DNA from 2 places in the Peribacillus sp. FSL K6-1552 genome. Region 1 is predicted to be linked to the other one. Evidence: riboswitches for the same ligand, from Rfam matches in the RefSeq annotation. Region 1 holds a riboswitch; the other holds the start of a gene.
The links. Region 1 has a riboswitch for S-adenosylmethionine ahead of NST21_RS15905 (YezD family protein). Riboswitches for the same ligand answer to the same signal wherever they lie in the genome.
Positions count from the first base shown of each region.

Region 1 (11,980 bases):
ATGAAAGTTGCCCAGCTCTTGATTACTAATAACGTTAACAAGTTGGCTATGAGATGTGTTCTTATAGACTTGCTCGTTAATTTCTGAGGAGTTTGTTGCAGCTATGATTAAAAAAGCACCTTTATAGTCAGTTTCTTCTACTTCTTTAAGTAAAACATGGATTTTCCCTTCCTCTTGTAGCTTCTGGAAACCTTCGCATATTTCAGGACTTACAACAGTTACTTCAGCACCTGCTTCTAGTAAGGGGCCCGCTTTAAAGTAAGCTATTTTACCACCGCCGATAATGATACACTTTCTATTCTCAATATTAAGAGTAATTGGATACATAAGCACCCTCCTCAGACACTTCGTGAATTCGTTCTGATAATGCTTTTTCTATCTTCGGATGATAACCGAGATAACGGCAGAGAACAAAATTCTGTTTGCCTTTTTTCTGGATCTTTTTAATAGCTGTTTGGATGGATTGCATTAAAATACCGGTAAATAAAAGGTAAGGAATAATAAAAATTTGATCTGATTGGGAATCTTCAGCCATTTCCAATGCTTCTGCAAAAGTTGGTGAAGCAGCAGTCAGATAACAATCTTGTACTTGGCTTTTTGGTAACCTGCGCTTAAGTAAACCCGCTAATTGGCTTAAGTCTCGTTTCACGTCGGGATCACTGCTGCCCCTTCCAACTAATAAAACTAGTGAATTCTCCGTTACCTTTTCGCTTGTCTCTTTCAATCTTTCTACTAAGATGTCAACCATTTTATCACTGACCCCAATGGGTCTTCCGTACTTCAACTCTACCTCTGGATACTGTTTTTTCATTTTACATAGAATTACTGGAATATCATATTTTGCATGTGCAGCAGTTAACAGAAGAACTGGAATAGCAATGATTTTCGTCGCTCCGCGTTGCACACATCGATCATAGGCATCTTCTATCGTAGGACTTTGTAATTCTAAAAAGCAATACTCTTGAATTGTGTTAGATTGTCCTTCCATGCATACATGAATAAAATCAATCGCTTGGGCAGATGCTTCTTTGACACGGCTTCCATGGCAAATATATAATATAGCTTCCATTAAAAGGCCTCATTTGCCAACAAATTTTCCGCTTGTTTTTGTTCAAACCATTTGATCTTCTCTCGTAAATTGACCACATCTCCTACAACTATCATGCAAGGATTGGAAATTTGCTCACTTTTGGCTGTTTCTACTACATTAGCTAATGTACTGACAGCTGTCTTTTGTGTTTTTAACGTTCCCCAATGAATAAGAGCTACTGGAGTATTGGGGTTTTTTCCATGCTCCAAAAGTTTCCCTTGAATATACGGTAGATTCTTCACTCCCATGTATATAGCTAATGTATCAATACCATTTGCAAGAGATTCCCACTTGATATTATCATCTTCGTCTTTTTTCCGATGGCCGGTAACAATGGCAAATGAAGAAGCATGATCTCGATGGGTCACTGGAATTCCAGCATAAGCTGTGGCAGCAATTCCAGCCGTAATGCCTGGCACAATTTCAAAACTTACGCCATTTTTTGCAAGGGCTTCAGCTTCCTCTCCGCCTCTTCCAAAAACAAAGGGATCGCCACCTTTTAATCGCGTAACAATTTTCCCCTTTTTTGCATATTTAACTAGAAATCGATTGATTGTATCTTGCTGCAACAAATGATAATCCGGCAGTTTACCGCAATTAATCAATTCGACTCCTTCTTTTGCATAATTCAACAGTTCTTTATTGACAAGACGGTCATATAAAATGACATCGGCTTCTTGAATGCACTTTAATCCTTTTATTGTAATTAAATCTGGATCTCCAGGACCGGCTCCTACTAGATATACTTTCCCCATTATGCAACCTGCCTTCCCTTAGAGAATTGTTTCGAATTCCGATAATACGTAACCTGTTCCATTATTAATTTTTCTTTTTTCGTATAATGATATATCATCCACTTCAGGCATTTTCAAAAAACGCTTTTCCAGCTCGATATCAACGAGCTGGAAGGCCTTTTCATCCGAATCTGCGGCGATGATGACATGAATTAGTTCTTCTTTAATAGTGACTTCAAAACGGTATAGATTCATATTCTTCTTACCTTCCGCTATTTAAACAGCAACCTCTGTTAAAATATTATCAAGTTTACTTTGTAATTCTGATTTTCCTACTCGCTCTACAAAATCCAAGAAAGTTTCAGACAATAGCTTTGTTTCTTTGAAAAACAGGATAAGCTCTTTTAATACGTCATAAAGCTTTTCAGCTTCCACTTTCCCTTTTAATTTTTCATTGAACTTCCCACCAGCATTAAGTGTTCCGCCTACGTATATTTCAAAAGCCTCGACCATTTTTTTGTCTTGGTTTTTCATTTTGATACCTTGCAACCCGATTTCAGCAATAGCTCGTTGACCACAGTTATTAGGGCAACCTACCATATGCATTCTTACCGGTACATCTAAATCAATTTCTTTATCCAGTTTTTCAGCAATAGTTTTCATCCGTTTTTTTGTTTCAACAAGTGCCAGGTTGCAATACTCAATGCCTGTGCAAGAAACGGAATAACCAATGAATTTTTTTGGTTGATATGGAAATCTTTCAAAAATTGATTCTTGTTTTAATTCTTCAAGTTTTGCATCCGGAACATTAGGAATAATTAGATTTTGCGAATTACAGTTGCGGATTTCACCGTTTCCGTATTTTTTAGAAAGTTCAGCAAACTCAATGACTTCGTCTGGAGTTAAACGGCCAACTGGGATATTGACTCCAACATAGTTGAGTCCTTCTTGTTTTTGTTTATGGATACCATAGAAATAGCCAGCATTCCATTCCTTCAATGCACTTTCTCCCTTTTCTGGTAGTGGACCGGTGTATTCAAGCAATTTTTCCTTAAATTGCTCTGGACCCCAATCAGCAACAAGGAATTTCAATCGAGAGCGATGACGCTTTTCACGGTAACCGAAGTCACGGAAAATCGTTGTGATGGCGGCTGCCACTTCCACTGTTTTCTCCGGTAAAATGAATAAATCAAGTTCTTCCGCTAGCATAGGAACGGAGGATAATCCACCCCCTACTTTAACGTGAAAACCAACTTCTGTCTTTCCATCAATAACCTTCGTAGCTGGATTAAATGAAACGCAGTTAATTTCAGCATTGGAAGCATTATGAACATTAGCACTGACTGACATTTTATATTTCCTTGGAAGGTTTGAAAAATCTTCGTTAAGTCGGAAATACTCAAATACATTATAAAGGACGTCACGTGTATCAAAAAGTTCGTCAGGATCGATTCCAGCTAATGCATTTCCGATTATATTCCGTGTAATATCACCACATGCACCAGCAGTAGTCATCCCAACCTGTTCTAGACGGTTCAAAATATCAGGGACTTGTTCAATAGTCAACCAGTGAAACTGAATAGCTTGGCGAGTTGTGATGTCATAAACATCTCTACCGTAATCTTTCGCGATATTAGCAAGTGTGATTTGTTGGTCATAAGTAAGGATACCACCAGGAATAACGACACGCATCATCCAATAGCCCGCTTCTTTTGGTCGTTGCAAGTATAGACCTGCCCACTTGAACATATCCCACTTTTCTTTAGGAATGGATTCAAAGCCATTTGCTGCATAATGAGGAATATCGTCAAAGATCTTCAAACCATCTTTTTCTAATTTCCAGACTTCAGTTTTGTTTTTAGCAATTACCGGATTTTCAGACCAAAACTTCTCATATACCACTACTTTTTCCTCCTCGATTAAATCGCTCTCTTAGTTGTCAAATAGTTGATTACCTGTTCGACGCACTCTTCAACGCTATATTGGTTGGATTCTAAAACGATTTCCGGCTGTTCAGGTTCTTCATATGGAGAGTCAATCCCAGTAAAGTCTTTAATGATTCCCTTACGTGCCTTATCGTAAAGACCTTTTGGATCACGCACTTCACATTCTTCAATCGGACATTTTATGTAGACTTCAATAAACTCGCCTTCTTCAAGCAGATCGCGTACAATTTGACGGTCTGCTCGAAAAGGGGAAATAAATGCCGTTAATACGAACTGCCCGCTATCCACAAAAAGCTTGGAAACTTCACCGATCCGTCTAATATTCTCAGTCCGATCCTCTTCAGAAAAACCCAAATCTTTATTTAAGCCATGGCGAATATTATCTCCATCCAAGACATAACTTCGAATATTTCGGTTATACAACTCTTTAGCGACTGCATTTGCAATCGTTGATTTTCCGGAGCCTGAGAGTCCTGTGAACCATAGAACTGTACTCTCATGTCCGTTTTGCTTACGACGGAGTTCCTTAGTCAAAGACGCTTCATGCCAAGTTACATTCGTGCTATTACTCATTATTATCCCCCTCTTACTACTTACATTTATTTGAAACTAGTTTAGTTAAATACTTCATTCTTTTTCAGGCCTTCGATTAACACTTCGATGACTTCTTTACGACTGAAGGTAGCTGGTGGAATTTCACCATTACGTAACATTTCCCTAACCTTCGTTCCGGATAAGATAACATGATCTTCTTTACCATGCGGACATGTTTTAGCAGAAGCCATATTTCCACATGTTTTACAATAAAAGCTATGTTCAAAGAATAATAGCGTGATTCCTAACTCGTCAGGTTTGAAATTACCAAAGATTTTTTGTGCATCATAAGTGCCGTAATAATCGCCCACACCGGCATGGTCACGGCCAACAATAAAGTGGGTGCATCCGTAATTTTTACGAACCATGGCATGGAAAATGGCTTCTCTTGGCCCTGCATAACGCATGGCAGCAGGGAAAACTGCTAGGGAGACACGATCCTTAGGATAATATTTCTCTAGTAGTACTTTATAACTCTCCATCCGTACATCAGCTGGTATGTCATCTGATTTAGTAGCACCTACTAGCGGATTTAAAAATAAACCGTCTACAATCTCCAATGCAGTTTTTTGAATGTATTCATGTGCACGGTGAACAGGATTTCTTGTTTGGAATCCAACAACTGTTTTCCAGCCTTTTTCAGCAAAAGTTTTTCTTGTGTCAACAGGATCCAAATAATGATCTTGGAATAGCGGACGTTCGATTCGTTTAACTAATTTAATATCCCCGCCGACATATACTTCACCACGGTTATACAAATTTTTCACACCAGGATGTTTCTCATCATCCGTTTGATAAACTAATGTGGCTTCCAATTGTTTATCAGGTCTGAAGATATCAGAAACAATAAGAACTCCGTATGTTTCTCCTTCATGATTCAACTTTACTTCTTCTCCTAGAGTAAGAGCTTTTGCTACTTCATCAGTAATCGGCAAAGTAATCGGGATGCTCCAAACATGGCCGCTGCTAAGCCTCATATCCTTAACCACTGCTTGATAGTCATCTTTTGTAAAGAATCCTTTAATAGGACTATAGGCCCCAGTACCTATTAATTCCAGGTCACTTAAAGCAATCTCATCAATTTCGATTGAGTTGTTTATTTTAGTAATATCATAGTCTGGTTCCCAACGATTGATCAACGTTCCTCCGTGCGGTAAGCTAACTGTCATGCTAATTTCCCCCTAAATTTTCTATTTATTAAGATAAATGTAATCCGCATTCTGTTTTTTGCGCGCCCTGCCAACGTCCTGAGCGTAAATCATCGGCATTGATTGCAGGTGCCGTACATGTTTTACAGCCAATACTAGGATATCCATTATCGTGAAGAACATTATATGGAAGTCCATTTTTATGGGCATAGCGCCAAACATCTTTCCATGTCCAATGAATAAGCGGGCATATTTTAATTGATTTAAACTTATTATCTTGATTAATATATTCCGTTAATGCTCTTGTTTCAGATTGCTCTCTGCGTAGTCCCGAGAGCCAAGCAGTTGCCGTTGAAAGTACCTCAGTAAGCGGCGCGATCTTACGTATGCTGCAACATTTATTTGAATCACGGAGCCATAACTCATCTCCATATTCAGATGCTTGTTCCTCAAGCGTCAATGCCGGCTTTTTCATTTCAATTGAAAGCTGCGGATAGCGCTTTTTAACTTGTTCAATTAATTTGTAAGTCTCTTCAAAATGAACATCCGTATCCAGAAAAACAATTTTGGCTGAAGGATTGACCTTTGCCAATAAATCCGTAAGTACTATTCCTTCAATGCCGAAACTACATGCATAAATGAGTTTGTTACCATATTGGGAATTTGCCCACTCAAGAACTTCTAAAGCACCTTTTGTCTCACTGTCCTCAGGAAATGCAGGCAAAATCTCTGTGTCGAAATTTTCATAGTTTACTAATGCAGACACTCTTAAAGCCCCCTCTAAAAACTTGCTAAATGTTTCACAGAATAGAGTAACTTGCGATTAATACTCGCTGATGTTTTCTAACGCTTAAAAGACCCTAGAAAAAAGAGACGAATTTAACTAATACTCTCTTTTTTATCAGTTAAATCCACCTCTAGTTTTCTAGTCAGCAGATACCTTATTTAATTCTCAGCTTTTCATTTCTTTCCATTTGAATAATTTTACCATCCTGGACGATAAGTGTTATGGATCCATATTTCATCGACTTAAGCATTTCTTGTAGGCGTTCAAATATTTCCTCCAGCTGATTCTCTTTTTCCAAGCCAGTTCCTCCTTTAAGAAAATCCGAGACTAGCTTATCGTATAGCTGACCCGTTTATAAAATGCATTTTCTTAAATTTATATATTCCAAAACATCTTACAATGCTATGGTTTGCAAACGAATTTTACAGAAATAAAAATCCTTCCATGATGGAAAGATTTTCAAGGTAATATTTTTTACCTTATCTTCCAAAATGATCAACATTTTGTTGGATGTAGCACCTTGCATCCATCATGCAGGTTGCTGGACTTCAAAGGGCCAATTCCCTCCGTCGCTCTGGATAAGTTTTATTATTTTAAATATTAACATATATTTATTCCTTGTCAATGGAGTTTTCTTATAAAATAACTTGGATTAATAAAATGGGTGAACTGTTATTATTATACACACTTTTCCTTGAACGGATATTGTATCAGTTAAATATGAAAATAGACTCATTTTTAAGAGAAACTCCTAAAAAAATGAGTCTATTTCATTACTTACCTCTTTTTACAATTGTTTAAGGCCTAATTGTTAAAGTTAATTAGTTTTTATGATTGTACATAAATAATCTTTAATCTCATGAAAATAAAAATAGTTCAAAACCTTAAGCCTTTACTTTTCGTCTATTAACAGCATTTAATTCTTTCTTAATTGAATCGCTTCAACAAATTCTTGCACCTGACTTTGCACACGATCAACTAATTCGCCATCTTTAATTGGGCTTTCAGGATTCTGCTTATCTATTTCCTTATCTACAAAATATAAGCCCTGCAACGGCTCACCTTTTAAAATTGAAATTAAAGGTTTAAGTGCGTAATCAATCGCCAATAAATGCCTGTTACTTCCACCAATCATAATTGGCAGAACAGGCTTATTTTTAAATGCACCCTCAGGTAGCAAATCAATCAAAGCTTTTAACACGCCTGTGTAAGATGCCTTATATACTGGTGAACCAATAATGATACCTCTAGCTCCCTGAATTTTTTCTGAAAGCTTTATTATATCTTCACTATTATACCGGCCTTGGAATAGATCATCTGCGGAAAAATCCGTTATAGAGTAATAAGCAGTGGTAAACCCCTCTTGTTCAACTAGTGATCGAACATGTTTTAGAGAGATGTCAGTTCTTGATGGACTCGCTGGACTGCCTGATAAAATTACGATTTCGCTCATATAAATTTCCTCCTATTATTTTCTTATCTGCGATAAGACTTGCTGATTCAATAAAAATCACTCAATCACTAATAAATCGGATAAGAATCCTGCCTAGGTAAGTCATGTATCATATAATCATCGTAATATTCAGAAAAATAAAAGTCAAGTGTTTAACTCGGGATTAATGTGAATAACCTATTCAGAAACTTTTCTCAGTTATCCCCTACTATTTTTCCTAAAATTTCAAATTGTTTCTTCCTTGACCTTTTAATTTTTGCATTTCCAAAATAACAGGTATAGTTCCATTCTTCGGCTTACACTAGTTTGCACAATGTATCGTCAAGTCTAGAGGTACAAGCTTGAACAACTAATACTAATAGTAGATAAAGCAACGGTCATATTTGCGGCTTGTTGATTCATACGCCTTAAATATGACCGTTCATTTATGTATTATTGCTTTTTCCATGAATCCCATATACTAAAAGCTGAGCAATACTCTTTATTCGTTCCTCAGTAAAATACGGTTCCGTTTTCTGTTGATGAATCTCATAATGGGTCGATAAAGCTAATGTAAAAGAAATAATTCCTACATTAAATAAGATAATATCGGAAATATAGTGAATCTCTCCAGTATCAATTCTCTTCTGAAGTTCAATAAGCTTAGCATTTGGCTTGAAGATTTGCTCAACATATTGTTTAGAAATTTCTTGATCGTATTGAGTTTCTCGAAATAATATCGAATACTGTTCTTTATTTTCAAGAATTTTTTTTATCAATGTGATAACGTGATTCTCTACAAGCTCATCCGTAGAAAGGTGGCTAGTCTCAACTTCCGCATCTTCTTTTTCACTAGGAGTAATCGTAGCCAAAAGCAAATCTTTTTTGCTGTCAAAGTATTTGTAAATCGTAGCTTCGGAAACATTACAGGCAGAAGCGATTTCATTCGTTCTGGTCATGTCAAAACCTTTACTGGCAAAAAGAGTCCGGGCTACATTAATGATCCGTTCTTTTGTTTGCTGCCCTTTTTTCAAAAATATCAACCTTCTTTTAAAAAAGATAAGACCGGCTTGTCCGATCTATTTTCCATAATAGCCTGATGATACCAATCGGTCAATATAACCTTTGGTCTATGAGACTTGCATTAGTCATATAAGACATATAAAGAAAACATCGTCGGATTAGGACGATGTTTTCCTTTTCAAAATCATTTAAAAGATGCATACCCATCATCAACCATAACAATACTGCCATTAATTGCATCAGCTTCATCTAATGATAGTAGATAAACAGCATTCGCAATTGCTTCCGGCTTAATTAATTTGCCGCGCATTTGGCTTTCATTCAATTTATCGATGATTCCCATATCTTTATAACCTTGGATAATTGGAGTATCCACACCGCCTGGTGCGATACCTACTACTCGTATTCCATAAGCACCCAATTCCAAAGCCGCTGTTTGTGTCATCATTCTTACAGCGCCTTTAGAAGCCTGATATGCGAAAGTCCCATGTGAAGCTAAATAGCCAAACACCGAAGCAGTATTTATAATAACTCCCTTACTTCCTAATTCCTTCATTTTACGTCCGGCTGCCATGATGCCAAAAGCCACACCATGTTGGTTTACTCCGATCGATTTAAAGTACCCTTCCATATTTTGTTCAAGAATCATGCCACCCGCACCTATGCCGGCGTTATTGAACATGATATCAATTCTTCCATAAACATCTACAGTGATATTAACCAATGCTTCCACATCTTCTTGCTTTGAAACATCAGTTTTAACAAAAATAGCTTCTCCGCCTTCTGCCTTAATCAGTTCAACAGTTTCTTCTGCCATGGCTTCGTTAAAATCCGCAACAACGACTTTGTCCCCTTTTTTTGCAAATTTTAGACATGTTGCACGGCCTATTCCACTTGCTCCACCAGTAATAACTGCCACTCTTGCTGTCATATAAATTCCACTTTCAACGCTCAAAATAAATAAGTAAGTATTTACTCACTTATTTATTATAGATTTATTGAATTATAATTTCAAGCGAAATGATGTTTTTTTAAAGTTCCCTTTATATCTTATTGCAAACAAAAAGCTGCCCTATTAAAATAGGACAGCTCATTAATATTTAGCACATTTTTACTTCAACTTTACTGATAGATTCTTTCACCATTTCGATGAAGAGTTGTATAAAACGATTATCCCCTGTTAATTCTGGATGAAAAGCACTAACCAGGACATGTTCTTGTCTCGCAGCAACAACATGATCTTCATAAAGAGCTAGTACCTCTACGTCTTCACCAATTTCTTCCGCGAATGGTGCCCGGATGAAGACAGTTGTAAATGGTTCTTCCATTCCTTTGATCGAGAGTTGTGCTTCAAAACTATCCCGCTGACGTCCAAATCCGTTCCTTTTCACGGAAATGTCCATTAATCCAAGATAAGCCTCTTCATCCCCAGTCAATTTCTTTGCGGCCAATACCATTCCCGCACATGTACCGAAGACAGGTTTTTTTAGTTCAAAAAAGGTTTTGATGGGTTCCATAAATCCGTAACGATCCATGAGCTTTCTCATCGTAGTGCTTTCTCCGCCTGGAATAATTAAGCCATCAATTTCTTTTAACTGTTCAGGTTTTTTAACAATTATAGCTTGTTCACCTGCAGCTTTAATTTGATTTAAATGTTCTTCAACAGCACCCTGTAAACCCAAAACACCGATGGTTATCATATTACCAGCCACGTTCCTGCATCCGTTCTGATGGAGCAAGCTTAGAAATATCAATACCTTTCATTGCACTACCTAACTCTTTTGACAGCCGGCCAATCAATTCATAATCAGTATAATATGTAGTCGCTTGAACGATTGCAGTTGCAAATTTTTCAGGATTCTCTGATTTAAATATACCTGAACCCACAAATACGCCATCTGCGCCCAGTTCCATCATCAGTGCTGCATCTGCTGGAGTAGCAATTCCACCTGCTGCAAAGTTAACTACAGGCAATTTACCTGTCCGCTTAATTTCTCTTAGAATCTCATAAGGAGCACCTAAGATTTTTGCTTCTGTCATTAATTCATCGTCACTCATTACGCTCACTTTACGAATTTGGGACAAAACCTTTCTCATATGTCGAACAGCTTCCACAATATTTCCTGTCCCAGGTTCTCCTTTTGTACGAAGCATCGATGCACCTTCGCCAATCCGGCGTGCAGCTTCGCCTAAGTCACGGCATCCACATACAAAAGGTACTGTGAAATCGCTTTTTAACAAATGATATTCTTCATCAGCAGGCGTCAGCACTTCGCTTTCGTCAATATAATCAACACCCATTGATTCCAGAATCCTTGCTTCAACAATGTGACCAATCCTTGCTTTAGCCATGACCGGAATGGAAACAGCATTCAATACTTCCTCAACGATTCGAGGATCTGCCATTCTTGCTACACCACCAGCTGCACGAATATCAGAAGGTACCCTTTCTAAAGCCATGACAGCAACAGCACCCGCTGCTTCGGCTATTTTTGCTTGTTCTGCATTAATGACGTCCATAATTACGCCACCCTTTTGCATCTGTGCCATTCCTCTTTTTACTGTGTCAGTTCCTAATAATTTTTCCATTACTTTTCCCCCTAATATTTGCATTTTTTAGATTTGTTAATTAGTATAAAAAATAGATGACCGTATTGAAAGTGTCAGTTTTCAATAATTTAATGGGGTCAGTTCCTAATAATTTTTCCATTACTTCCCCCACTAATATTTGCATTTTTTAGATTTGTTAATTAGTATAAAAAATAGATGACCGTATTGAAAGTATCAGTTTTCAATAATTTAATGGGGTCAGTTCCTAATGATTTTTCCTCTGCTCCCCCCCTAATATTTGCATTTTTTAGATTTGTTAATTAGTATAAAAAATAGATGACCGTATTGAAAGTATCAGTTTTCAATAATTTAATGGGGTCAGATACGAATTATTTAAAAAAGGCGGAAGCAAAATGAATATGTTAACTTGTAACTTAAATCGTATGAGTGAAGAACCATTATACGAACAATTATATTCGCATATTAAAAAAGAGATAATTGATGGACGTCTTCTCTTTGGAACGAAGCTGCCATCGAAGCGAAAATTAGCGGAGTTTCTGCAGATTAGTCAAAATACCGTCGAGACTGCCTATGAACAATTAACTGCTGAAGGATACGTTGAAGTTATTCCTAGAAAGGGATACTACATACAAACATTTGAGGATTTAGAGTATAC
Region 1 covers NZ_JBBOST010000001.1:3,308,676-3,320,655, forward strand. The annotation lists gene NST21_RS15865 (NAD(P)-binding protein) at 1-327, opposite strand, end outside; gene NST21_RS15870 (sirohydrochlorin chelatase) at 308-1,069, opposite strand; gene cobA (uroporphyrinogen-III C-methyltransferase) at 1,069-1,845, opposite strand; gene NST21_RS15880 (DUF3906 family protein) at 1,864-2,079, opposite strand; gene NST21_RS15885 (nitrite/sulfite reductase) at 2,101-3,726, opposite strand; gene cysC (adenylyl-sulfate kinase) at 3,744-4,343, opposite strand; gene sat (sulfate adenylyltransferase) at 4,385-5,533, opposite strand; gene NST21_RS15900 (phosphoadenylyl-sulfate reductase) at 5,562-6,239, opposite strand; gene NST21_RS15905 (YezD family protein) at 6,454-6,597, opposite strand; SAM riboswitch class I at 6,776-6,884, opposite strand; gene ssuE (NADPH-dependent FMN reductase) at 7,216-7,752, opposite strand; gene NST21_RS15915 (TetR/AcrR family transcriptional regulator) at 8,178-8,765, opposite strand; gene NST21_RS15920 (SDR family NAD(P)-dependent oxidoreductase) at 8,939-9,685, opposite strand; gene pdxT (pyridoxal 5'-phosphate synthase glutaminase subunit PdxT) at 9,855-10,454, opposite strand; gene pdxS (pyridoxal 5'-phosphate synthase lyase subunit PdxS) at 10,456-11,343, opposite strand; gene pdxR (MocR-like pyridoxine biosynthesis transcription factor PdxR) at 11,718-11,980, shown strand, end outside.

Region 2 (11,980 bases), 1.8 Mb from region 1:
GCATTAAATGCTGCAATTGAAGCGGCCCGTGCCGGAGAAAATGGAAAGGGTTTTGCAGTAGTGGCTGATGAAGTCAGAAAACTTGCTGAACAATCAAAAATATCAGCCTCAGAAATTGAAAAAATGGTCAAATTGATCGAAGAGGCTACCGAAAAAGGCGTCGAATCAATTAATATTGGAAGTAAGAAAGCAGAAGATGGACTTTCTGCTTCAGCAAACTCACTCCAGGTGTTCAATCATATTAAATCCGCAGTTGGAGGAGTGAGTGAGCAAATTGAATCCGTATCCTCTGCCATAGAAGAAATTCAAGCGATGACCAAGGATGTAGCAGCTGGTGCGAATGCAATAAAAGAAATAGCGGTTACTTCAGCAGAAAGGGCAAATGATACAAGTGCTGCAACTGAAGAACAGCATGCAGCGACTGAACAGATTTCTGAAGGCGCTCAATCACTAGCAACCCTGGCCGAGAGTCTTAAAATGGAAGTGAATCATTTTAAAATCTAATATATAAGAAGAATTAGAAAAAGCCTAGCAACCTCTTAAAGAGTGTTAGGCTTCTTCTTTTGATTTATCGTTCTTTCTAACGTTAATAAATAAATGATAAAAATTAGGATGAGAGGGTTGGCCGATTTATCATCTTATTGTTATCAGCACTCAATTTCTCTAAAAGTATTTCGACTATTCGCTTCGAGGCAAATCCATCTCCATATGGGTTAGAAGCTGTCGCCATTTTTTTATAGGTTTCTTCATTTGTAAGTAAGTCTGTGGCTAATTGATAAATTCGTTCTTCCTCAATTCCTGCCAATAAAAGGGTACCAGCCTCAATTCCTTCTGGCCGTTCTGTCGTATCGCGTAACACAAGGACAGGAACGCCAAGTGAAGGAGCTTCTTCTTGCACCCCTCCGGAATCTGTCAGTATTAGATGGGCGTGCGCCGCAAAATTATGAAAATCAAGCACCTCAAGCGGCTCTATTAAGTGAAGTCTTTCCGTTTCACCAAAAATCCGATAAGCAATTTCGCGGACTACTGGGTTTTTATGAAGTGGGAAAACGACTTGGATATGCATGTGATCTTCAAGCAGCCGTTTGACGGAACGGAATATTTCTTCCATTGGTTTTCCGATATTTTCTCGTCTGTGCGCTGTCATCAATAGCATACGATCTCCATTCAAACCAGATAGAATTGGATGCTCATAGTCTTTTCGAACCGTTGTTTTCAAAGCATCGATGGCTGTATTGCCGGTAATATAGATAGAATCACTCTTTTTGTTTTCTAAAATGAGATTTTCTGCTGCTTGATTTGTCGGGGCAAAATGCAAATCAGCTAAGACGCCTGTCAGCTGTCTATTCATTTCTTCAGGATACGGAGAATACTTATTACCAGTCCGAAGACCAGCCTCAACATGACCAATTTGAATTTTATTATAAAAAGCGGCTAAGCTGGCGATGAAAGTCGTCGTTGTATCTCCATGAACGAGCACGATATCTGGTTGTAGTTCTTTCATAAGAGCGCTCAGTTCCCCAATCCCGCGAGTTGTGATCTCTTCTAATGTTTGTCTTTCTTTCATCATATTCAAATCGTAGTCTGGTCTTATTTGGAAACATTGCAGGACTTGATCAAGCATATCCCGATGCTGGGCGGTGACCACTACAATGCTTTCAATAGATTCTTGATGCTTTTTCAACTCCAATACGACAGGTGCCATTTTAATGGCCTCTGGTCTTGTCCCAAACACAGTCATGACCCTTAAACGATTTTTAGGCATTATGATTTCCTCGCTTTCTTTATTTCCTCCCTATTATAACGAGTTGTTCTTAAGAAAAAATTTTTTGACACAACAATTAACAGAATATTTACAAAGTTAATAAGGACTTTATATTTCTTTAACCCCCACTTAATATCGCCCATTTACAATAAAAAGCAGGACGATGAACATTTTAAGAATAGAGGTGATAGGCTCATATGAAAAGTGTCCTGATGATTGTACAAAACTTTTATCCTGAAATTGGGAGTGCAGGAAACAGGATGAAAAATGTATATCTCAATTTGAAGCGAAGCGGCTATGAGGTAACAGTCATCACTTTGAAGCCGAGTTATCCTCACCAAAGTTTATATCAAGATGCCCATTTTTGGGATGAAGTCGATATTGAGGAGAAAGATATCATCAGGATTCAACCAGATAAAGTGAAGCGGTATACAAGCAATATGGGGAGACGCTTGCTTCATTATTTGGAAGCGATGTGGCTTTTCATTTACACAATCATTCGACTGGAAAAAAAATATGACTATGTGTTTGTCACGACACCACCTATTTTCCCGATATTTGCGGCATTGATTGCCAAGAAAAAGATGAAGGCAAAGCTAATAACCGATGTAAGAGACTTATGGCCCGAATCACTGCAGGGAGTAGGCGTATTCACGAATAAGTGGATCTTGAAAATGGCTTTTTTCCTTGAAAGAAAAATATATCAGCACTCTAATCAAATTATCATCAATAGTCCTGGATTTAGGGATTATATCCTTTCAAAAGGAGTCAAAAATGATGATATCCAATTCATTCCAAACTCGCTTACTGCAGACGAACTGAACTTGAAAAAAAGGCTTCCACCCATTTCGGAAAATAGGATTAAAGTCGTTTATACGGGTAATATCGGACTTGCCCAAGATATTAAAAAGTTAATAGAAGTGGCTGAAAAACTGAAAGAACATAAACAAATTGAGTTTACGATTATTGGATATGGTTATCGAATGTCCGAAGTCCAAGACGAGATTTCCTCTAAAGGGTTGACCAATATAAGGGTCATCAAAGCGATGAACAGGAGGGTGACTCTTAATGAAGTATCCTCATCCCATATTGCGTATGTAAGCTTAGTTGAGAAGGATGTCTTTGACAAGGTGCTGCCTGGAAAAATCATTGACTATATGTGCGTAGGGAAACCGATTGTCGGTGATGTCGCCGGGCGTGCCAGACAAATGATTTCAGAAGCGCAATGCGGGATGGTGGCAGATAGTAGAAAGGTTGATGAAATCAGTCAACATATTCTAACAATGGCCTCTGAGAAAGCTCTTCGCGAAGAGCTTGGTGAAAATGGCCATCGATATGCGGAACAAAATTTTCTATGGTCAAAAAATATTCAAGGGCTCATTAACGTGATGGAAGCATCTAGCTGACGGATATCTGGAAAAGTGGAGGTAAAAATGGCGAAGACGGTATGTATGTTTGTGTGGAATCATTTTACCAACGATGCACGGGTTCTAAGGGAATGCACTGCTCTTACCGAAGCAGGTTATGAAGTCGACTTAATTGCGATTCATAACTGGAAAAATGAAGAATTACCAAAAAAAGAGAAACATAAAAATGGATTTAATGTCATTCGAGTGAATAATCGCTGGGAAAGACTTAATAGAGTACTTAGTATCGTAAAAAAAACAAAAAATAAGATGTTTGAATTGACTGTTCTCACTTTATTGGTTTGGAATACCTTGTTGAACATGAACCTGATAACGGGCTGGATCAGTACTGTCGTATTAGTCGGTGTTATGGCGCTTCTTGCAATAATCGCCACAATTGTTACGAAAACAAAACTACCAATACTTTTGACAAGAAGCTATATTTTTTTTCAAATGGTTCATTACGGCCGGAAAAAGAGGTATGACTTTTACCATTCGAATGATTTGAATACGTTAATGCAGGGAGCAATCAGCAGTAAATTTCTAAGACGTAAAAAGCTCGTATATGATTCTCATGAAGTTCAAACAAGCAGAACCGGTTATAATAGCCGGATTTACGGGATACAAGAGAAGTTTCTATTAAAATTTGTCGACGAAATGATCGCCGAAAATCATACTCGTGCTAAATATAATGAAGACTTATACGGTCTGTATCCGAATGTGGTCCATAACTACCCAATCCCTACATTGCCTGAGGAAAGTACAGTCGTGGATTTACACGAGTTGCTCATGCTGCCAGAGGACGAGCCGATATTGTTATATCAAGGCGGCATTCAAACAGGCAGAGGGCTAGAGAAAGTGGTTGAGGCTGTGCCAATGATGGAAGCAGGAACGCTAGTTTTTATAGGAGATGGGAAGATCAAGCCTGAATTAATAAAAAAGGTAGAGTCAATGGGTCTCGAACATCGGGTGAAATTTATCCCGAAGGTACCGGTTGACGATTTGCTTCATTATACCAAAAACGCATATTTAGGTTTTCAGGTATTGAATAATGTCTGCTTTAATCATTATTCTGCTTCTTCCAATAAGTTATTTGAATATATGATGAGCGGAGTACCCGTCATCGCCTGTAGCTTTCCAGAAATTCAAAAGGTAGTCGAGACTGAGGAAATTGGTGTGTGTGTCGACTCCCATGATCCCCGTTCTATTGCGGACGGAGTCAATTATTTATTAAAGCATCCAGAAAAAAGAGCGGAAATGAGCAGCAACTGTCTGAATGCCCGCCTTAAATACAATTGGAAACAAGAGAAAGAAATCTTCATCCAAATCTATCAATCAGCTTAACAAAAACTAGAATACTAGAAGAAAATATGATGAGGAGTGGTTATTATGAAATTATGTACAATGGGACTAGGTTATATAGGACTTCCAACATCTTTAATGTTCGCAAAACACGGTGTAGATGTTGTTGGCGTGGATATCCATCCTGATGTTATTACTAAATTGAATAATGGAAAGCTCCATATTGAAGAACCTGGACTAGACGAAGTGTTAAATGAAGTGCTAGATGCTAAAAGATTTCGTGCTACCTTGAATCCGGAGTCTGCGGATGTCTTCATCATTGCGGTCCCAACTCCAAACAATGAAGATCAACACCAATCCTGTGATCTTACCTATGTTATGCAAGCAACTTCAAGGATCCTTCCTTTTGTTCAGAAGGGAAATGTCATCATTATCGAATCGACGATTGCACCAAGGAGCATGGATGATCATATCAAGCCATTGATTGAGATGACAGGGCTAACGATCGGGCAAGACATCTTTCTCGTACATTGTCCGGAACGTGTCTTGCCAGGGAGAATACTAGAAGAATTGGTGCATAATAACCGAATCGTCGGCGGCATCACAGAAGCCTGCTCCTACAAAGGAAGTCTTGTCTATGAAACTTTCGTTAAAGGGGAAATCATTCGTACGGATGCGAAAACGGCTGAAATGTCCAAGCTGATGGAAAATACTTTCCGTGATGTGAATATTGCTCTTGCGAATGAGTTGGCTAAAGTTTGCTTCGAATTGGATATCAATGTATTGGATGTCATATCAATGGCAAATAAGCATCCACGTGTAAATATTCATCAACCAGGACCAGGGGTAGGTGGACATTGTCTCGCGGTCGATCCTTATTTCATTGTCGCTAAAGCTCCTGAGACAGCTAGAATCATCAAATTAGCCCGCGACACGAACGTTTCGATGCCGTATTATATCGTCAATTGTGTCAGGATGTTACTTGAGGGGATCCGTAAACCAAAGGTAGCGGTTTTTGGACTTGCCTACAAAGGAAATGTAGATGATATCCGTGAAAGCCCAGCCATTGATGTTGTAAATATCCTAATGAGCATGGATCAGGTGGAAGTATCCTTGCATGACCCACATGTCCAATCTGGGAAAATGCCAGTCGTTTCTGTCGAAGACGCTGTAAAAGATGCCGACCTGATTCTTGTCTTAACCGATCATAATGAATTTAAAGAAATGGATTATGACAAACTATCGAACAAGATGGCTCATAAAATGATTTTGGATACTCGGAATTGCATTGATGCTAATAAACATAACATCCAAATTGCCAACTTAGGCAATGTATTCGAATATAAAACAGAACATTTGAAAGAAGTAAGGAAAAAAATGATTATCTAATAAACAACCGATTCTGCAAGGCCGGATATGATAGGGATCTAAAGGGTGTTGACTCAGTCAGCACCCTTTAGAGTTGTACAACATGTTAAAAAAATCATTTGAAATAATAATAGGGATCGGATAATTATTATATGTTCTGTAAATATGACTTCCTATGGGACATGGGAAGAGCAGAATTGGTTGGCCTGGCGCCACCTTCTCCCTATTTATAGGTGGCGGACCAAGAGGGAGTGGAATCATACGTATGAAAAAAGTATGATGAACTTTCTAGTTTATTATATTGGCAAACAGGATGTAGAGGATTTGGCTCAGGAGACCTTTGTCTGGGCTTTTGTGAAACAAAGGGGATAAGACACCAGCTGGAACATAGGTGACAGCCTCTTGGCTGTTTTTAATTCAAAAATACTGGCGCTTCAGGTTAATGTGGCTTTTACAGGAGTGAGATCGTGATGGTCGATTTATCGTTTAGATTAGTCAGTTTATAAAGAAAGGACCAAGCAAGTTTCGCTTGGTCCTTTTGTTTTCTATTTATTAAGATTAAGCAGTCGGTCCGCCAAGTTCTTCAATTTCACTTGGAACGTTTCCGAATTTTTTAAAGTTTGCACGGAATTGAGCAGCAAGAGCTGTTGCTGTTTGTTTATATGCAGCAGGATCTGCCCAAGTCTTGATTGGTTGAAGCACTTCGTCAGGAACACCAGGAACATGAAGTGGAATATCCAAACCGAAGATATCGTCTTTGATTGTCTCGATGTTTGCTAATTCGCCTTCAAGTGCTGCTTGTACCATCGCACGAGTGTAAGCAAGTTTCATACGGCTACCAGTTCCGTATGCACCGCCAGTCCATCCAGTGTTGACAAGGTATACTTTTGCGCTGTGCTCGTCAATTTTATCTCCAAGCATTTCAGCATAGCGTGTAGCAGGAAGAGGTAAGAATGGTGAACCGAAGCATGTTGAGAATGTAGCTTCTGGTGAAGTTACTCCTCTTTCAGTACCAGCCAATTTACTTGTGTACCCACTTAGGAAATGGAACATTGCTTGTTCTTTAGAAAGTTTGCTGATTGGAGGCAGTACGCCTGAAGCATCAGCAGTTAAGAAAATGATTGTATTTGGGTGTCCTGCGATACTTGGGTTCACGATGTTATCAATCGCTTGCATTTGGTATGCAGCACGAGTGTTTTCTGTTAATGAACTATCATCGTAGTTTGCTTCACGTGTTTCCGGATCAACAACTACGTTTTCCAATACGGCACCGAAACGGATGGCATCGAAAATTTGCGGTTCTTTTTCACGTGAAAGGTTAATTGTTTTTGCATAGCAGCCGCCTTCGATGTTGAATACACCGTTAGAAGACCAGCCGTGCTCGTCATCACCAATCAGTTTGCGATTAGTGTCTGCAGATAAAGTTGTTTTACCAGTACCAGACAGTCCGAAGAATAAAGCGACATCTCCTTCACGTCCTACGTTAGCAGAGCAATGCATTGGAAGTATTCCAGCCTCTGGAAGTAGGTAGTTCATGATTGAGAAGATCGATTTTTTCATTTCACCTGCATATTCCGTTCCACCGATTAAGATAGTACGGCGTTCAAATGACACGATGATGAATGTTTCGGATTGAGTTCCGTCCACTTCTGGATCTGCTTTGAAATTAGGTGCAGAAAGAATCGTGAATTCTGATTCGTGACCTCTTAGTTCTTCTTCATTTGGACGGATGAACAAAGTGTGAGCGAAAAGATTATGCCAAGCATATTCATTTACAACTTGGATGGGAAGACGTGATGTTTCGTCCGCGCCGGCGAAACCTTTGAAAACAAAGATCTCTTCTTTTGCTTTTAGGTAGTCAACTACTTTATTATATAGTTTATTGAATACTTCTTCAGAGATTGGTTGGTTTACGGAACCCCAATCTACTTTGTCTTTCACAGAAGCTTCGTCTACGATATATTTATCTTTAGGTGAACGGCCAGTATATTTGCCTGTTTCAGCTTTTACTGCGCCAGTTGATGTCAAAACGCCTTCGTTTCTGCTTAATACTTTTTCAACCAATTGGGGAACTGAAAGTTGAGTTTGCACATTATTTCCTGCCAATAATTGGTGTAACTCATTAGAAACATCTACAGAATTCATATATGAGGTACCTTCCTTTGTTTTAAGTTTTTATATTACAATTAGTATAACACATTCACTTAAATAGTCTATACTATTTATTTTTTTTTGTGATATTTTTTATATGGTTTCCTTAATCATTTTTTAAAATGCGTTATGAACCGAGTACGGGTTCCTGCATATACTTGAATGGAGGAATCTGAACTGGGTGGTGTAATTAGGAAGAAAGCCCATTATCAAGATTAGAATCTTGATCGAATGGGTCTCGTTTCAGGAATATAAAAAAGGTTTGATTCTTTTATTTAATAGGAAGAAATTAAGAATAGAACAACTTGCTATTACATCAAAAGGCAAAATCCTAAAAAGTTATTATGCGGTTCGAAGTCCGCTTTTTCAAGTTCTTATATCTATGGTAATTTTCTACATTTTCGTTTGTTTTCTACATCGAAAATCCAATAATGACAGAGCATTAGCACATTTTTTTTCGTGAAAGCTGTGATGGGGAAAAATGTTCTTTTTCGAAAAGCATTGACAGAATCCGACCAAATACGATAATATCTTAAATTGTACGGATTCTCTTATCCCGAGTTGGTGGAGGGACAGGCCCTTTGAAACCCAGCAACCTGCCATATTGAACTTGACTCCAAGATCAATCGCCGAAAATAAAGCGATAGTTCTTCAAGGAATAGTGGTGATGGTGCTAACCTGAGCAAGGTAAAAAACCCTTGAACGATAAGAGTGAAAGGATAGATGACAGAATTTTAAACCTTTCCTCATTTGCCAGGGAAGGTTTTTGTGTTTTTTAGTAATTCTGTGTCTATAGTTGAAGCTAATAAGGGAAAACGAGTTCCGTAAAAAATCAGGCTTTTGCCTACAACATACTAACTTCCAAGGAGGAAATATGATGTCAAAGAAACGTCTATTTACTTCTGAATCTGTTACAGAGGGCCATCCGGACAAGATTTGTGATCAGATTTCAGATTCCATTTTAGATGCTATCCTTGCTAAGGATGCAAATGCACGTGTTGCGTGTGAAACAAGTGTAACAACAGGTCTTGTACTTGTTGCTGGTGAAATTACAACGTCCGCTTATGTGGATATTCCACGTATCGTTCGTGATACGATTGCAGGAATTGGTTACACACGTGCGAAATACGGTTTCGATGCTGAAACTTGTGCCGTATTGAGTTCTATTGATGAGCAATCTGCTGATATCGCAGCTGGCGTAGACAAAGCGTTGGAAGCTCGTGAAGGAACTATGTCAGATGAAGAAATCGATGCAATCGGTGCAGGGGACCAAGGGCTTATGTTCGGTTTTGCTTGCAATGAAACAGAAGAGCTTATGCCACTTCCGATTTCATTAGCTCATAAACTTTCATTCCGCTTGTCTCAAGTTCGTAAAGAAGAAACGCTTGCTTACTTACGTCCTGATGGTAAAACACAGGTAACGGTGGAGTATGATGAAAATAATCAACCTGTAAGAGTTGACACAATTGTTATTTCAACACAACATGATCCAGAAGTAACTCTTGAGCAAATTCAAGCTGACTTAAAAGAACATGTGATTAAAGCAGTTGTACCAGCTGAATTAATCGATGCTGGGACTAAGTACTTCATTAACCCAACTGGCCGTTTTGTAATTGGCGGACCTCAAGGGGATGCTGGTCTTACTGGACGTAAAATCATTGTTGATACGTACGGCGGATACGCTCGTCACGGTGGCGGTGCATTCTCCGGTAAAGATGCTACAAAAGTTGACCGTTCTGCGGCATACGCTGCTCGTTACGTTGCGAAAAACATCGTAGCTGCTGGCCTTGCTGACAAAGCGGAAGTACAATTGGCATACGCAATTGGTGTGGCAGAGCCTGTATCAATCTCGATTGATACATTCGGAACAGGAACAGTAAGCGAAGAAGTACTAGTTGATCTAGTACGCGCTAACTTCGACCTGCGTCCAGCTGGTATCATCAAAATGCTTGATCTTCGTCGCCCAATCTACAAACAAACAGCTGCTTACGGACACTTTGGCCGTACAGATGTTGATCTTCCTTGGGAACGCACAGATAAAGCTGAGATTTTAAAAGCACAAGCGTAATCAAATAAAAGTAAAAGGTGCCTCGCAACTAGCGAGGCACCTTTTTCAATTGTGAAATGGATTAAATTTGTCGACAGAGGGAATAATTCAAGAAATCCTATTTAAACCAGCCATTTAGTTTTTTACTCGTGAATTATGTAGTTTTACTCGTGAGTTTTAGTGTTTTACTCGTGAATTATGTAGTTTTACTCGTGAGTTTTAGTGTTTACTCGTGAATTATGCAAGTTTACTCGTGAATTATGCAAGTTTACTCGTGAGTTTACATGAATTATTTAATGCGTTCTGCATGTTTATAGTATTGTCCTTTTTCAGCATATTCTCGGACGATACGTTCCATATCCTTGCGATCTTCATCGTTAATTTCGCGTACGACTTTAGCTGGACGGCCGAATGCCAATGTGTTTGGTGGTATGACTTTGCCTTGGGGAACAAGACTTCCAGCACCGATAAAAGCTCCTTCCCCGATTTCTGCTGCATCAAGTACAATCGAGCCCATGCCGATTAGAGCTCCTTTACGAACTTTACAGCTATGTAAAATAACCTGATGGCCGATGGTTACTTCGTCCTCGATAATTAATGGATTATTTGGACTTTGGTGAAGAACGCTGTTATCTTGTACACTTACTTTATTACCGATTATAGTAGGGGCTACGTCGCCACGTATAACGGTATTAAACCAGATTGACGTTTCGTCGCCGATTTTCACATCACCTGTCACGACTGCATTTTCAGCAATATAAGCGCTTTCAGAGATTTCAGGTTCTTTACCTTTAAATGGATAAATAATCATTTTTAATCATTTCCTTTCCGAAGTAGATGTTTTTATGTATTATTTTAATATACCGTATGTAAATAGACTTGGCTATTTATAATAAAAATGTAGAACTTGTTAGAGTTCCTTTTTGTCGAAAATCATGAATATGGTTATAATTTATATATATTATTTTTCAGCTATCTTTGATCGTATACAACAAGAGAAAAGTGAAAGGGGGATTTCGAATGTGGAAATGGGAGACAGAAGGAGACGCAAAAGGCGTCATTGTCATCATTCATGGGGCAATGGAGCATCACGGCCGATATAAGTGGGTAACGCAAATGTGGCTTTCAGCCGGATATCATGTTGTCATGGGCGACCTTCCTGGGCAGGGGATGACAACTCGTGCCTACCGGGGACATATCGATTCCTTTGACGAATATTTAGACGAAGTAAAAAGCTGGATAGAAGATGCCTTCGAATATTCGCTGCCAGTCTTTTTGCTTGGACACAGCATGGGTGGTTTGATTTCGATACGCTTACTTCAGGAAGAAGAGTGGGACATTGCAGGGGTGATTTTATCTTCACCATGTCTGGGCCTCGTGACGAAGCCCCGCAAGTTCTTAACAGCCATTTCGCATGGTTTGAACCTCGTGATGCCTAAGTTCAGAGTCGATTCCGGCTTAACACCTGAAATGGCTACGAGAAGTTCTGAAGTCCGTGAATCAGATAAAAATGATACATTATACATTACAAAGGTTTCGATTCGCTGGTATCGTGAGCTTGCACAGGCTATGAAGGATGCCTTTGAAGAGATTCCTGAATTTCAGGATGTGCCTCTTTTGTTGATGCAAGGCGGAGATGACCGAATCGTGAATAAAAAGGCGGTTCGTGAGTGGTTTAATTATAACTTGGCTAGTGAAAAACAATACAAAGAATGGCCAAAACTTTATCACGAAATCTTCAACGAACCAGAGCGGGATGACGTATTCCAATACGCATTGAGTTTTGTTGAAAATCGTTTAAAAATATTAGGGTATGTTGTTTGAAGGTACATACTGCTGGATAAATATAAAAAGCTGCTGAAGCGATTATCAGCAGCTTTTTTGTTTTATCCAGCGTTTGTAAGTAATTCGTTCGACTTAATGACGGGTGCCCAATAAGTA
Region 2 covers NZ_JBBOST010000001.1:5,132,235-5,144,214, reverse strand. The annotation lists gene NST21_RS24580 (methyl-accepting chemotaxis protein) at 1-504, shown strand, start outside; gene wecB (non-hydrolyzing UDP-N-acetylglucosamine 2-epimerase) at 608-1,765, opposite strand; gene NST21_RS24570 (glycosyltransferase family 4 protein) at 1,963-3,171, shown strand; gene NST21_RS24565 (glycosyltransferase) at 3,199-4,515, shown strand; gene NST21_RS24560 (nucleotide sugar dehydrogenase) at 4,561-5,862, shown strand; gene pckA (phosphoenolpyruvate carboxykinase (ATP)) at 6,400-7,986, opposite strand; SAM riboswitch class I at 8,541-8,704, shown strand; gene metK (methionine adenosyltransferase) at 8,867-10,060, shown strand; gene NST21_RS24545 (gamma carbonic anhydrase) at 10,329-10,847, opposite strand; gene NST21_RS24540 (alpha/beta hydrolase) at 11,060-11,863, shown strand; gene NST21_RS24535 (hypothetical protein) at 11,926-11,980, opposite strand, start outside.
Region 2: it holds a riboswitch for S-adenosylmethionine, as region 1 does, so the genes downstream of both, metK (methionine adenosyltransferase) here and NST21_RS15905 (YezD family protein) in region 1, are expected to answer to the same signal.